2 regions of the Pseudomonas phenolilytica genome follow, and region 2 is predicted to be linked to the other one. Evidence: riboswitches for the same ligand, from Rfam matches in the RefSeq annotation. Region 2 holds a riboswitch; the other holds the start of a gene.
The links. A riboswitch is a leader RNA that binds a small molecule or an ion and turns the genes downstream of it on or off. The one in region 2 is predicted to bind cobalamin.

Region 1 (7,468 bases), 500 kb from region 2:
TGCGGTGGTGTCGCGGCTGACGATGTGCCCGACGCAGCGCCGCGCCTCCCGCAGATCGTTGCGCCACAACGCGCGTGCCACCGGCAGCGCATGGGCACCGAGGCTACGCAGACCGAGGGCGAGGTAGAGCAGGACAACCTCCACCAGCCAGCCGACGCCCGGCAACCGCGCGAGCAGCCAGGCCAGTGCCGTCAGCGGCAGCACCGCCAGGCACCAGGCGGTCACGCCGTGGCTGCGCCAGCCGCGTCCTTCAGGGCCGTTGAAGCGTCGCTCCAGCAGATCGGCCAGACGACCGAAAGCCACCAGCGGGTGCGCCCGCTTGGGCTCGCCGAGCAGCGCATCGAGCGCGATGCCGGCCAGGCAGCTCAACGCCAGGCTCATGGCTGCTCGCCCCAGCGGTCCTGATAGAGCAGCTCTTCCAGCGGCCGGCCCTGAGTCCAGCCTTCCAGCTCCAGCATCGGCGCCGGATAGAAGGCGTGCACCGGGCCCAGGCAGAGAATCGCCATCGGCTTGGCGCCGGCCGGCATGCCGAGCAGCTCGGCCAGTGCCTGCGGATCGAACAGCGATACCCAGCCCAGGCCCAGCCCTTCGGCGCGCGCGGCAAGCCAGAGATTCTGGATCGCACAGGCCAGCGAGGCGAGGTCCATCTCCGGCAGGGTGCGCCGACCGAACACGTGCGCCTCGCGCCCCTCCATCAGCGCCGCCACCAGCAGCTCGGCGCAGTCATGGATGCCTTCGACCTTGAGCCGCAGAAACTCGGCGGAACGCTCGCCCAGCGCCTCGGCGGTGCACTGGCGCTCGGCCTCGACCAGCGCCGCGATGCGGGCGCGCAGCCCGGTCGAGGTGATGCGCACGAAGCGCCAGGGCTGCATCAGGCCGACACTGGGCGCGCGGTGCGCGGCCTGCAGCAGCTTGGCCAGCAATTCGGGCGCCACCTCGCCGCCGCTGAAATGGCGCATGTCGCGGCGCTCGGCGATGGCGCGGTAGACGCCGGCGCGCTGTTCGTCGGTGAAGGCGTGTTCGTTCATGGTCGCAACAGGGCCGCGGCCGCCACGGGATCGGACGGCATATGGAAGTGGATGTAGGACGCCGTCAGCCGCCCCTGCCGATAGACGGCTTCGGCGGTCCGCCGGTAGTTCGGGCACTCGCCGCGCGCCAGGGGTTCGAGCGGCGATTCCAGCTCCGAATGGTGGAAGGTGTGCCCGCGCAGACGGCCTTCCGGCAGGGCCACTTCCTGCAGGGCCAGGGCGGTCAGGCGCGAACGCATCCGCGCTTCGCCAGGCAGCAGGCCGAGCATCGGCTCGCGCACCCCGGTGCTGTCGGTCAGCCCGTCGAGCAGGTAGAGCATGCCGCCGCACTCGGCGAGGATCGGCTTGCCGGCGGCGTGGTGTGCACGGATCGCCTCGGCCATCGGCCGGTTGCGCGAGAGGCCGCGCAGGTGCAATTCCGGATAGCCGCCCGGCAGATAGAGGCTGTCGACGGCCGGCAGACGGGTGAAGCGCAACGGCGAGAAGAACAGCAGCTCGGCGCCCAGCGCACGCAACAGGTCGAGGTTGGCCTGGTAGAGAAAGGCGAAGGCGGCATCGCGCGCCACGCCGATGCGCACGCCGGTCAGCAGCGGCTCGACCGGCGCCACCCGCGGCGCGGCGAAGGTCACCGACGGCGGCAGTTCGGTATCCGCGCTCTGCGCCAGCGCCTCGGCGGCGGCATCCAGGCGGGTATCCAGATCGGCCAGTTCCTCGGCCTGGACCAGCCCCAGATGGCGGCTCGGCAGCTCCACCTCGGCGCTGCGCGGCAGCGCGCCGTACCAGCGCAGCGGCGCCGGCAGGCTGTCGCGCAGGATTTCGCCGTGCCGCGCACTGCCGACACGGTTGGCCAGCACGCCGGCGAACGGCAGGTCCGCCTGGAAGCTCGCCAGCCCGTGCGCCAGCGCGCCGAAGGTCTGTGCCATCGCCGAGCCGTCGATCACCGCCAGCACCGGCACGCCGAAGCGCCGCGCCAGGTCGGCGGCCGAGGGTGCGCCGTCGAACAGCCCCATCACGCCTTCGATAAGGATCAGGTCGGCCTCGCCCGCCGCCTCCCACAGCAGGCGCCGCGACTGCTCCTCGCCGACCATCCACAGATCGAGTTGGTACACCGGCTGGCCGCTGGCGCGCGCGAGGATCATCGGGTCGAGAAAATCCGGCCCGCACTTGAACACCCGCACGCGCCGCCCGGCCTGCGCGTGCAGGCGTGCCAGGGCGGCGGTGACGGTGGTCTTGCCCTGACCGGAGGCCGGCGCGGCGATCAGCAGGGCCGGACAATTTCTGCTATTCATCGCAGCCTCACGGGGCGGGTTGAGTCACGGTGGATGTAAAGAGCGACATCCACGCTACAGTTCCGGGGCCTGACGTAGGGTGGATGACGCTTCACCCAGCCACCGAAAACGCGCTCCGTGAAGGTCTTGAGCGCCGGCATCAGAACTCCACGCCCTTCTGCGCCTTCACCCCGGCCTTGAACGCGTGCTTGACCAGGTTCATCTCGGTCACCGTGTCGGCGGCCTCGATCATCCCCGGCAGCGCGCCGCGCCCGGTCACCACCACGTGCTGCAACAGCGGCCGCGCGGCGATGTCGGCGAGCACGCTGTCCAGCTCCAGATAGCCGTACTTCAGCGCGATGTTCAGCTCATCGAGCACCACCAGGCCGATGCGTTCGTCGTCCAGCAGCTCGCGCGCGACGGTCCAGGCTTGCTGCGCCTTGGCGATATCGCGCTGGCGATCCTGGGTTTCCCAGGTGAAGCCCTCGCCCATCACGTGGTAGCGCACCTCCTCGGGGAAACGGCGGAAGAACGCCTCCTCGCCGGTGCTGGCCGCGCCCTTGATGAACTGCACGATGCCGACCTGCATGCCGTGACCCAGCGCGCGGGCGACCATGCCGAAGGCCGAGCTGCTCTTGCCCTTGCCGTTGCCGCTGTGCACCAACAGCAGGCCGTACTCGTCCTGCGCCTGGGCGATCTTCTCGTCCACCACCGCCTTCTTGCGCTGCATGCGCGCGCGGTGCCGCTCGTCGCGGGCGTCCATCAGTGCGCCTGCCGTAGACGGTTCAGGCGCAGCGCCGAGACGATGCCGACGTGCAGCACCAGCGCGGTGCCGACGTAGAACGCCAGATTGCCCAGATGCCGCGGCACGTACTCGGCGATGCGCGGCAGGAAGCCGGCCAGCGTCGGCTCGGGGTAGCGCCCGGAGAAGAAGTAGAAGCCGCCGCCAGAGAGCAGGTAGGCGACGAAGGCCGCCGCCACCAGCGTCGGCACCAGTAGCGCGAGGCTGCGCAGGTCGCCGCGCTGCCAGCCGGCGAACAGCCGCCCGGCCAGCCACAGGCTGCCGTAGGCCGGCACCAGCGCCCAGTACGCGGGCGACAGGCACCAGTCGCTGATGGTGCCGCTGGCCAGGGAGGCGAAGTCCAGCACGGAGGCTTCGGCAAACAGCAGCGCGAACATCGCGCGTGGGCGCAAGTAGAAGCCGGCGAGGAAGAAGATCGACCAGCTGGCGCTGGGCAGGTTCTCGACGCTGGCGAAGTGCTGGCCGCGGGTCATGGCCAGCAGCAGGATCAGCGCGACGCCGATTGCCAGTTGAGCGCGGGTGGAAAGGACGTGCATGCGGTGCTCCTCGGGTGGGGGTTCAGATCGCCTGGTAGCGGACGGTGAAGTACACCGCGCGGCCGGGCTGTTCGTAGGTCTGGGTGGTTTCGTAGTCGCGGTCGAACAGGTTCGCCAGCTTGACCTGCAGGCGCCAGGCATCGTCGATGCGGTACTCGCTGCGCAGGTCCATCAGGGCGTAGCCGGGCATGCGCGTGTCCTCGGCGTTGCCGGCCTTGTCGAAGCGCTCGCTGGACGCATACAGCGAGGCGCCCAGGCCGATGGCGCCGAACTGGCGATCCACGTCGAGATTGAACTGGCGCTTGGCGCGGCGCTGCAGCAGGTGGCCGTGATTGGCCTTGCTGCGGTCCTGCGGGTCCATGACGGTCAGGTTGGCGGCTACGTCCCAGCCGGCCAGCACTGTGGCGACGCTGGTCTCGATGCCGCGGATGCGCGCCACGTCGACGTTCTCCGGGCGCATGGGGCTGGTGCCGGCCCAGACGATCAGATCGTCGATCTGGTTTTCGTAGGCGTTGACGCTCCACTCGCCCCAGCCATGACTGCCGCGGATGCCCAGCTCGTAGCTTTGCGACTCCTCCGGCTTGACGTCCGGGTTGCCGGCGGTGAAGGCGCTGGCCGGGTAGTACAGATCGTTGAAGGTCGGCGCGCGGTAGGCAGTGCCGTAGGCGGCAGTCAGCGTCAGCGCCTCGCTCAGCTCGAAGCTGTAGCCGAGGCTGCCGGTATCGTGGGAGCCGAAGAACTCGTCCTTGTCGCGGCGCAGGCCCGCCTGCACACCATGACGGCCGAAGGCAGCCTGATACTGCACGAAGTAGCCGCGGTTGTAGCGGCTGTCCCGGGCGTAGTCGTCGCTGCTGTCGATGCGGTCCTGCTGGTAGTCCATGCCGAGGCTCAGCACCTGCGCCTCGCCGACATGGAAATCGTTCTGCCAGCTGAGACTGTCGCGGCGGGTGTCGAAGCGCGAGTAGAAGGCGCCATCCTGAAAGTTGTCGCTCAGGTCCTCGCTGTGACCGGCCTGCAGGGTGACGTCCCAGAAGGCCAGCGGCGCGAACCGCGCGCGGCCGCTGAGCGCCTGCAGGGAGCCGTCGCTGTAGGCATCGCGACCGCTGGTGCCGCGCGTCGACCGGGTATCGAAGTCGCCGTGGTTCTCGCTCTGCAGCCAGCTGCCGTCGAGTTCCAGGCCATTGTCGAAGCGATAACCGGCGCGCAGCTGTGCGGACAATTCGCGGTAGCCGTCGGCGTCCGGCTCGTAGGCATTCGGTGCGCTGGGCCGATAGGCCCGCGCGTTGATGCCGTCGGTGGATTCGCCGGCCACGCCGAGGTTGAACCAGCCGTTGCCCTGACCGCCGGATAGCCCGGCCGAGCCACTGTAGCTCGAACGCGAACCGGCACCCGCCGAGAAGTACGGTTTGAGACCGGCGTCGCCGCCGCGACGGGTGAAGATCTGGATCACCCCGCCCATCGCCTCCGAGCCGTACAGGCTGGATCGCGGTCCGCGGACGATCTCGATGCGCTCGATCTGCTCGACCGGGATGCTTTGCAGCGCGGCACTGCCAGACGTCGCCGAGCCGACGCGGATACCGTCGATCAGCACCAGCACGTGCTTGTCGCTGGTGCCACGAATGGACACCGAAGTGCTCTTGCCACGGCCGCCATTGCTGGTGACGCTGACGCCGGCCAGGCGCTGCAGCAGCTCCGGCACGCTGCCGGCCTGCTGACGCTCGATCTGCTCGCGGGTGATGACGCTGCTCGCAGCGATGGCAACCGGCGAAGCGCCGGTCCGGCTGGCGGTGATCACCTGCTGGCCGAGCAACAGGGCGCCCTCGTGGGCCAGAGCAACGGAAGGCACGCCCAGCAGGACGGCCGCCAGGGAAAGGGAGTTGCGCATTGGATCAGGGTTCTCCGTCGTGCCCACCCGCACGACCAAAAGTCGCTGGAGACAGACGGCAGAACCCGCAGGAAGGGGGCACCCGAAGGTACGCACCCGCTCAGCGCCCGCCGCACTGTCAGTGAAATGCGACAGGCCGGTCTCCGGGCTTGCGAGCGGATGCCTGGCATCCCGAAACCGCGCCTTCCCGTGCGTGAGCACAGTGGCCGTTGCGGTTTCTCGACTCGCCTACCGTTGCGGGGGCAGCGCCGGAATCGTCATTGCGACTGGACCGGCTTCCCTGTTTCACCTCCTGACCAAGTCAGGGGGCACCTGAAGCGACGCGCAGGTTAGTCCAAGGCCGGAAGGGACGCAATCGCGAACATGTCGCAGTCAGCGGCAAACTCCGCTTGCAGTTTGGACGCACCGGCCCGGAACGGCGGACGGCGAACGGCTTCGAATGCCACAATGCCCCCTTCGCCAGGACCGACGACAGCGCCCCATGACCAGCATCGTGCAGATCTCCGACACCCACTTCGGCACCGAACAGCCCGCGGTAGTCGAGGCCCTCGAACAGCATGTCCGCGAGCATCGCGCCGATCTGCTGGTGTTCTCCGGCGACATCACCCAGCGCGCACGCCGCGCCCAGTTCGCCGCGGCGCAGGCCATGGTGCGGCGGCTGGAGGCCGATGGCGTGGGCCGCAGCCTGGTGATTCCGGGCAATCACGACATCCCGCTGTACAACCTCGCGGCGCGCCTGTTCAGCCCCTACGGCAATTACCGCCGCTACTTCGGCGAGCAGCTGGAGCCGGTGTTCGAGAACGAGCGGATGCTGGTAATCGGGCTGAACACCACTCATCCGCGGCGGCACAAGGACGGTCGCGTCACCCCGCGTCAGGTGGACGCCGTGGCGCGACGGCTGGCCGCCAGCGACCCGGCCAAGCTGCGCATCGTGGTGGCGCATCAGCCGTTCGGCGCGATGGTGGAGAGCGATCTGCGCAATCTGCAGCACGGCGCCACACCCGCGCTGCAATGCTGGGCCGAACACGGGCTGGATCTGGTAATGGGCGGGCACATCCACCTGCCCTACGTGCTACCGCTGTCGCGGCAGTATCCGGACCTGGCCCGGGAAATCTGGATGGTGCAGGCCGGCACCACGCTGTCGACGCGCCTGCGCGGCACCTCGCCGAACTCGCTGAACCGGCTGAAGCTGCAGTCGGGAGCCGAGAAAGGGGTCTGCGTCGAACGCTGGGATTTTTCCGACGGGCGCTTCGTACCCGCTTCGCACTTCACCCTTGGCTGGTGAGCCCTGTCACGGATTGCGCGCCAGTCGCTCATCCTCGAGAACGCGCTTGGCACCGAGATACGTCTTGGCCCAGTAGCGATTGCCCAGGCTGTCGAGGCGGACCGTACCGCCGGACGACGGCGCATGGACGAAGCGCCCTTCGCCGACGTAGATAGCGGCATGGCTGACGCGGCGCCCGCCATCGGTGGCGAAGAACAGCAGATCGCCGGCCTGCAGCGCGTCACGCCCTACATTGGCCGAGCGCATGCGGCTCATCTCCACGGTGGTTCGCGGCAGCGCCACGCCCGCCGCGCCACGGTAGACGTAGCCGATCAGGCCGCTGCAATCGAAGCCGCTATCGGGTGTGTTGCCGCCGTAGCGATAAGGCGTACCCACCAACCCGAGTGCACTGAACAGCACATCCTCGGCCATCGGCGAGGCAGCTTGGGACGGCGCGGTGATTTCGGGAGTGGGCGTACGACCGGCGCAGGCAGTCAGCAGCGCGGTCAGGACAAGCAGTGAGAGGCGAGCCGGAAAGGGCATGGCAGAGCGATCCTGGCGGTCGAAGTGTCACTCTGCCGGCACGCGGGGCGTTGCGCAACCCCGCGGCAAGGTCGGTCGATCAGTTATGTGCGGTGGTGTGTTCCGCCGGCGCGAGTGCCAATACCCGTTTGGCCTCCATGTA
Region 2 (7,468 bases):
TCGGCAAGTCGGGACAGGCCGGCGATGTCGCGGCATTCCATGCGGCCAAGGGCGAGATCATCCGACGCTACGGCAGCGACATCCACCTATCGTTCATGCGCGGCTGAGGTGCGGTGGCGGCCCGAAGGCCGCCGTTCGGTGCCTACATCTTCATCACGATGCGGCCTTCGATACGACCGGCGCGCATGTCGTCGAGGATCCGGTTGATGTTGTCGAGGCTGTCGGTGTGGATGGTCGCCTTGACCAGCCCTTCGCCGGCGAAATCCAGCGCCTCCTGCAGGTCGGCGCGGGTGCCGACGATGGAGCCGGTGATGCTGATCGCCTTGAGCACCACGTCGAAGATCGGCGTCGGAAAATTCCCCGGCGGCAGGCCGACCAGCGCCACGGTGCCGCGCCGGCGCGCCATGCCGATGGCCTGACCGAAGGCGCTGTTGGACACCGCCGTGACCAGCACGCCATGGGTGCCGCCGATGTCGCGCTGCACCACTTCCACCGGATTTTCCGTGCGTGCATTGATGGTCAGGTTGGCCCCCAGGCGCTTGGCCAGTTCCAGCTTGGCATCGTCGACATCCACCGCCACCACGTGCAGCCCCATCGCCTTGGCGTACTGCACCGCGACATGGCCGAGGCCGCCGATACCGGAAATCGCCACCCACTGCCCGGGCCGCGCGCCGGTCACCTTCAAGCCCTTGTAGACGGTAACGCCGGCGCAGAGGATCGGCGCGATCTCGTCGAACTCGACGTTCTTCGGCAGGATGCCCACGTAGTTCGGGTCCGCCAGCACGTATTCGGCATAGCCGCCGTTGACCGAGTAACCGGTGTTCTGCTGACTTTCGCAGAGGGTTTCCCAGCCGGTCAGGCAGTGCTCGCAGCAACCGCAGGCGGTGTACAGCCAGGGCACGCCGACCCGGTCGCCTTCCTTCACCCGCGTCACGCCGGCACCGACTGCAGCCACATGGCCGACGCCTTCGTGGCCTGGAATGAACGGCAACGCCGGCTTGACCGGCCAGTCGCCTTCGGCCGCATGCAGGTCGGTGTGACACACACCGGAGGCGGCGATCTTTACCAGAATCTGGCCGGGGCCGGGCAGCGGCACCTTGACTTCCTCGAGGCGCAGCGGCTCGCCGAAGGCATGTACCACCGCGGCTTTCATGGTCTGGGTCATCGGTTGACTCCTTGAGACAGGACGTACGGGCCTGCGTTGGCAGGCCGGACCAAGCCTAGACCTCAATCGCCAACCGCGTGATGACGCAAACCGTCGCAGGCACGCTCAACAAATCGCCCTTGCACGGCCCGCGCGCGACCCGTGCCGTGGACAAGGCTGCGCCGTTTCCGCGCGCCAGGCCTATCAGCGCTTCTTCGCCGGCTTGCCGCCGCCCAGACTCGGCACCTTGCGAATCGGCCTGGCGTTGGGCTTTTCGTTCTCGTCGAACCAGTTGCCGAGGTGGATCTTGCCCTTGCCGGCGGCGTCCTTGGGCTTCTTCGGTTTCTTCGGCTTCTTGATGATCTGCCCGCCGAGGGTGGTGGTCGGCACGCGATGGTCCGGCACGAAGCCCAGCTCGTCGTGGCGCGGCAGTACCTGGTTGATCAGCGTTTCGATGGCCGCCAGCTGATCGACTTCATCGGCGCTGACCAGCGAGATCGCCTCGCCCGAGGCGCCGGCGCGGCCGGTACGGCCGATGCGGTGCACGTAGTCCTCGGCGACGGTCGGCAGGTCGAAGTTGACCACCTGCGGCAGGTCATGGATGTCCAGCCCACGGGCGGCGACGTCGGTGGCGACGAGAATCTGCACCTCGCCGGCCTTGAAGCGCTCCAGCGCGCGCAGACGCGACGCCTGCGGCTTGTCGCCGTGGATCGCATCGCTGGAAATGCCCTGCGCCTGCAGCTCGTCCACCAGCTGATCGACGCCCTTGCGCGTCTTCACGAATACCAGCACCTGGCCCCAGCGCTTGTCCGCGAGCAGATGCAGGAACAGCTCGCTCTTGCGCTTCTTGTCCACCGGCACCAGCCACTGCTTGACCGTCTTCGCCGCCGCGTTGCGCGGGCTGACCTCGATCGACAGCGGATCGCGCAGCAGCTCGCGGGCCAGCTGGCGGATCGCCTCGGAAAAGGTCGCGGAGAACAGCAGGGTCTGGCGCCTCTTCGGCAAGGCGCAGAACAGCTGATCCAGCTCGTCGGCGAAACCGAGGTCGAGCATGCGGTCGGCCTCGTCGAGCACCAGCGCCTGCAGCTGGCTGAAACCCACGGCGTTCTGCCGGTACAGATCGAGCAATCGGCCGGGGGTCGCCACCAGCACGTCGATGCCCTTGCGCAGCGCCATCATCTGCGGGTTGATGCTGACCCCGCCGTACACCGCGTAGGTGCGCAGCGGCAGGTTCTGCCCGTAGACACGAAAGCTTTCGTGCACCTGCTCGGCCAGCTCGCGGGTCGGCACCAGTACCAGCGCGCGCACCGAATTGCTCGCCACCTTGGCGCCTTCCATGGTCAACCGCTGCAGCAACGGCAGGGCGAAACCGGCGGTCTTGCCGGTGCCGGTCTGCGCCGCCGCCATCAGGTCGCGGCCCTTGAGCACGGCGGGAATGGCTTCGGCCTGCACCGGCGTCGGCTTGCGGTAGTCGAGGGTTTCCAGGGTTCGCAGCAGCGGATCGATCAGGCCCAGGGAGGCGAAGGTCATGGCAGGCTCGCAGCGCCGATTCGGCGGGTGAAAAAGCGCGGATTCTAACAGGCTGCGCCTTGTCTCCGTGGCGCATCTGCGGCCGCGTACCTCGTTCGATCAGCTTGTGTTTAGCCGCATGCGGCCGTATGGTTCGCGCGATTTCTTATCCGCCCAGGTGTGCACGACCGCAAGGTCCGCATTAAACGGGAAGCCGGTGCGCTCGCGAGAGCAAGGCCGGCGCTGCCCCCGCAACGGTAATCGACCGCGATCCAGCCGGATCGCCGTCCGCTCGACAGCCACTGTGTTCCGACATGGGAAGGCGAGCGCGATGAGCGTCGAAAGCCCGGAGACCGGCCTGGTGGATTCGACGGGTGTTGCGGAGGGCAGCACCGTCAAGCGCGGCCGTCTGCCTTTCGCCCCCGCTTGTTCCTGCCCTCCTCGAAAGCTGTGATCTTTTGAGGAATTCCAAGAATGAAACTGTCCCGACTTGCCCTGGCCGTGGCGCTGCTGCCTGGCACGCAGGTGTTTGCCGACACTACCGACGCCAACAGCTACCAGCTGCCCAACATGCTGGTGACTTCCGCGCGCCAGGCCGAGCCTCGCGCCACCGCCACCGCCGCCAACACCGTGTTCACCCGCGCCGATATCCAGCGCCTGCAGGCGCGCAGCGTGCCGGAATTGCTGCGCCGGGTGCCGGGCGTGACCGTCGGCAGCGCCGGCGGCCTGCCGTCGCTGTCGCTGCGCGGCACCGGCACCGCGCAGACGCTGGTGCTGCTCGATGGTCAGCGCATTTCCTCGGCCACCAGCGGCTTCGCCCGTCTCGATTACCTGGCGATCGACAATATCGAGCGCGTCGAAGTGATCCGCGGCCCGCGCTCGTCACTCTATGGTGCCGATGCGATCGGCGGCGTCATCCAGATCTTCACGCGCAGCGGCAAGCCCGGAGTGAAGCCGGAAATCCGCCTCGCGGCCGGCAGCGACCAGACCTTCCAGCGCAGCCTGAGCCTGGCGGCTGGCACCGAGCAGACCCGCGTCCATCTCGGCGCGAGTCTCGACGAGCGTGACGGTTTCGATATCAGCCGCGACAACCGCGGTGCCGACAGCGACGACGACGGCCAGCGTGCGCAGGCACTGCACCTGAAGCTGGATCACCAGCTCAATGCCGACTGGCAGGCGGGCCTCAGCCTCAACGATCAACGCGGCGAGAACGAATACGACGATGCCTACGACTTCGCCCCGGGCACACCGCAGGACGAGTTTCGTGTCAGCAGCTACAGCGGTTACCTGAACGGTCAGCTGACCGACGTCTGGAACAGCCGTCTGGAACTGGGCCGCAGCTTCGACCGCAACAAGGTGGTCGGCGCCAGCAGTCCCTGGAACAACGGCTTTCTGGAAACCACACGGCATTCGGCGGCCTGGATAAACCGGCTGCAACTGAGCGAACGCCAGCAGTTGAGTCTGGGCAGCGACTGGTACGAAGACCGTCTCGACGCATCCACCGCCTATCAGGAAGACAGCCGCGACAACCTGGCCTTCTTCGCCCAGCACAGCTTCCAGGGCGACCGTTTCGGTACCGAACTCGGCCTGCGCCACGACGACAACGAACAGTTCGGCAGCCACAACAGCTGGAACGCCGCCTTCAGCCTGCCGGTGGGCGAGTCGCAGCGCTGGATCCTCAGCTACGGCGAAGGCTTCCGTGCGCCGACCTTCTCCGATCTCTATTACCCCGGAATGGGCAATGCCGGCCTGAGCCCCGAAACGTCGAAGACCTACGAGCTGCAATGGCGCGCCGACGTAGAAGGCACTCAGCTGGAAGCCTCGGTCTACCGCACCGATGTGGAAGACATGATTGCCTGGGACAGTGCCGCCAGACGCCCGGAGAACATCAGCCAGGCACGGATCAACGGCTTCGAGGCCAGCGTGGCTCGCGAACTGCTGGGCTGGCAGGCCAGTCTGGGCGTGAGCGTCATTGATCCGCGTGATCGCGACAGCGGTCATGCCCTGCCCCGCCGTGCCAAGCGCACGCTGAGTATCGACCTCGATCGCGAATTCGGCAGCCTGTCGGCCGGCGCCGGCTGGCACGTCGCCAGCGCACGCCAGGACAATGCGGCCAATACCCGCGAGCTGGCCGGCTACGGCGTCTTCGATCTGCGCGCGGGCTGGCAGAGCCACCCCGAGCTGCTCTGGGAGGCCAAGGTCAACAACCTGTTCGACCGCGAATATACGCTGGCAACCTACGACCGCCCCACCGGCCCAGGCTGGACCGATCCGGTGCTGAACTACGGTTATCGCGAAGCCGGACGCACCGTCCTGTTCGCCATGACCTGGACCCCTTCGCTCTAAGCGGAATGCGGGCGCGCCCTCACGGCGCCGCCCGCGCCATCGCTTCGCAGAGCTTCCCGATCGCGCCCAGCATCTGGAAGCTCGGCCGCTCCAGCCCCTTGTCCGGCACGGCGAGCAAGCGCCCGCTACGCACCGCACTGAGCTGCGGCCAGGCTTTCCAGCTCTCCAGTTCGGCGCCGCTGCCGCCGAGGATCACCTCGGGATCGCGTGCCAGCACGGCTTCGACGCTCACCTGCGGCGCCGGCAGCTGAAGGTCGGCGAACACGTTCACCCCACCACATACCTCGATCGCCTCGCTGATGATCTGCGGGCCGCCGAGCGTATACAGCGGGCGATGCCAGACCTGATAGAAGACCCGCAGCGGCGGCGTGCGCGCGTATTGCTGACGCAGCTGCGCCAGGCCGTGGCGAAAGCGCTCGGCCAGCTGGACGCCCTGCTCGACGCGGTCGACGGCGCGTCCGATCAGCGCGAACTGTTCGGCCAGTTGTTCGAGCCGCGACGGCTCGACCACCAGCAGCGGGATGCCAAGCTGCTGCAACTGCTGACGCTGGCCGCGCGCAATGCTGTCGGGCCAGAGCAGCACCAGATCGGGACGCAGGCTGAGCAGCGTTTCCAGCTCCACCTGGCCGTAGCGACCGACCGATTGCACGCCGGCCAGCGCCGGCGGACGCTCGCCGCCATCGAGCACGCCGACCAGCCGATCGCCGGCATCGAGTTCGAGCATGATTTCGCTGAGCGAGGGCGCCAGGCTCACCACCCGCTGTGCCGCGCTCGCCGAAAGCGGCACCAGCAGCAGCGCGACGAACCACAACAGGCGCATCAGCGCAGCTGCCGCGGAATGCGATAGAGGATGAGCAAGCTAAGGCTGCCGAGCACCAGCAGCAGGCGCGCCACCGGTTCCATGCCGAGCAGCGCGCCGACCGCCGCCAGCCAGGCCGGCAATGACGCGATCAGCAGCGCGCGTCGGCGAATACGCCGCAGCTGCGCCCAGGCCGCCGGCTCGGCGGTGTCACCCAGCGCCTGCTCCGTGGCGATCAGCGCATGTTTGAAGCGGGTGAACGCCGGCAGGCTGAAGAACAGCGAAGCGAGGCCGGCGGCGAACAACACCAGCCCCCCGTTGCCCAGCTGCAGCCCGGTGCGACCAAGCAGCAGCGCCGGCAGCACCATCAGCGCAGCATGCAGCCAGCCCTCGCGGGCGAGCTGGCGGCGGACAGCAGCGCGATTCACGACTGCTCGGCTTCGCCCTGATGAATCTCGCCGAGCATGTGGCCGAGCTTGCCGGCCTTGGTCGCGAGGTATTTGCGGTTGTGCGGATTGTGCGCGATCTGCAGCGGCTTGCGCTCGGCCACGCGGATGCCGAAGCCCTGCAGCGCCTTGACCTTGCGCGGGTTGTTGGTCATCAGCTTGACCTCGACGATACCCAGGTGCTCGAGCATCGGCAGGCAGATGCCGTAGTCGCGCATGTCCGGCGCGAATCCCAGACGCTCGTTGGCCTCGACGGTGTCGGCGCCGCCGTCCTGCAGTTCATAGGCGCGAATCTTGTTCAGCAGGCCAATGCCACGACCTTCCTGGCGCAGGTAGAGCAGCACGCCACGGCCCTCCTCGGCGATGGCACGCATGGCCGCCTCGAGCTGGAAGCCGCAATCGCAGCGCAGGCTGAACAGCGCGTCGCCGGTCAGACATTCGGAGTGCAGCCGCCCCAGCACCGGCTTGCCATCAGCCACGTCGCCCAGGGTCAGCGCGACATGTTCCTTGCCGGTGTCCTGGTCGAGAAATCCATGCATGGTGAACACACCGAACGGCGTCGGCAGTTTGGAAGCGGCGACGAACACGACAGACACGGGCGGAAGTCCCAGAGAGGAAAAAGGCGGATATTGTAACACTAACTGGACGGCGCAAAGGGCGAGCGTAATCGGCCAAATGTAATCCGAATCGATGCCCCGACGCCCTCCGACCGGACTGCACAACGCTCATCCGCCGGTGACGGATCGCCCGCGCTAGATTTTCGACTCCAGCCGGAGCACACCCTGATCCTCGCGCCAGCTGACCCGGCCAAGGAAGCTCATGCCCAGCAGGGCCTCGCTGGGCGATTCGCCCTCGAGCACGACCGCTTCGACGCCCAGCACGTCGATGCTGCCGACCTTGACGCTGTTCAGGCGCACGCGCCAGGCCTTGGCCGTACCGCTGGCGGTGTTGACCAGCAGCGGCTGGCCGGCGGCCCGGTAATCGATGCCCAGCCGCCGCGCCTGGTTTTCGTTGATGGCGACCGAGGTCGCTCCGGTATCGACAAGGAACTGCACCGGCTGGCCATTGATCGATCCGGCGATCCAGTAATGTCCGCCCACGCCTTTGGCCACGCTGAGCTGAGTCTTTTCCGGTGCGGCATAGCCGGCGCCGCTGTACTCGCGACTCAGGCCGTAGCTGCGCTCGACGCCGCCGACGCGCAGCACCGCACCGCGTGAATCGGCA

Region 1: linked by a shared signal. The riboswitch ahead of btuB (TonB-dependent vitamin B12 receptor) and the one ahead of HU825_RS08140 (TonB-dependent receptor domain-containing protein) in region 2 are both predicted to bind cobalamin.

The regions. Positions count from the first base shown of each region.
Region 1 is NZ_CP058908.1:2,201,011-2,208,478, reverse strand. Features, by position in the region: gene cbiB (adenosylcobinamide-phosphate synthase CbiB) at 1-381, opposite strand, end outside; gene bluB (5,6-dimethylbenzimidazole synthase) at 378-1,028, opposite strand; gene HU825_RS10685 (cobyrinic acid a,c-diamide synthase CobB) at 1,025-2,317, opposite strand; gene cobO (cob(I)yrinic acid a,c-diamide adenosyltransferase) at 2,457-3,059, opposite strand; gene HU825_RS10675 (hypothetical protein) at 3,059-3,634, opposite strand; gene btuB (TonB-dependent vitamin B12 receptor) at 3,657-5,519, opposite strand; cobalamin riboswitch at 5,637-5,850, opposite strand; gene HU825_RS10665 (metallophosphoesterase family protein) at 6,001-6,804, shown strand; gene HU825_RS10660 (C40 family peptidase) at 6,811-7,326, opposite strand; gene HU825_RS10655 (C40 family peptidase) at 7,406-7,468, opposite strand, start outside.
Region 2 is NZ_CP058908.1:1,702,768-1,710,235, reverse strand. Features, by position in the region: gene HU825_RS08155 (hypothetical protein) at 1-107, shown strand, start outside; gene adhP (alcohol dehydrogenase AdhP) at 143-1,165, opposite strand; gene HU825_RS08145 (RNA helicase RhlE1) at 1,349-2,674, opposite strand; cobalamin riboswitch at 2,813-3,029, shown strand; gene HU825_RS08140 (TonB-dependent receptor domain-containing protein) at 3,128-4,999, shown strand; gene HU825_RS08135 (cobalamin-binding protein) at 5,019-5,819, opposite strand; gene HU825_RS08130 (hypothetical protein) at 5,819-6,226, opposite strand; gene ribA (GTP cyclohydrolase II) at 6,223-6,840, opposite strand; gene HU825_RS08120 (retropepsin-like aspartic protease family protein) at 6,997-7,468, opposite strand, start outside.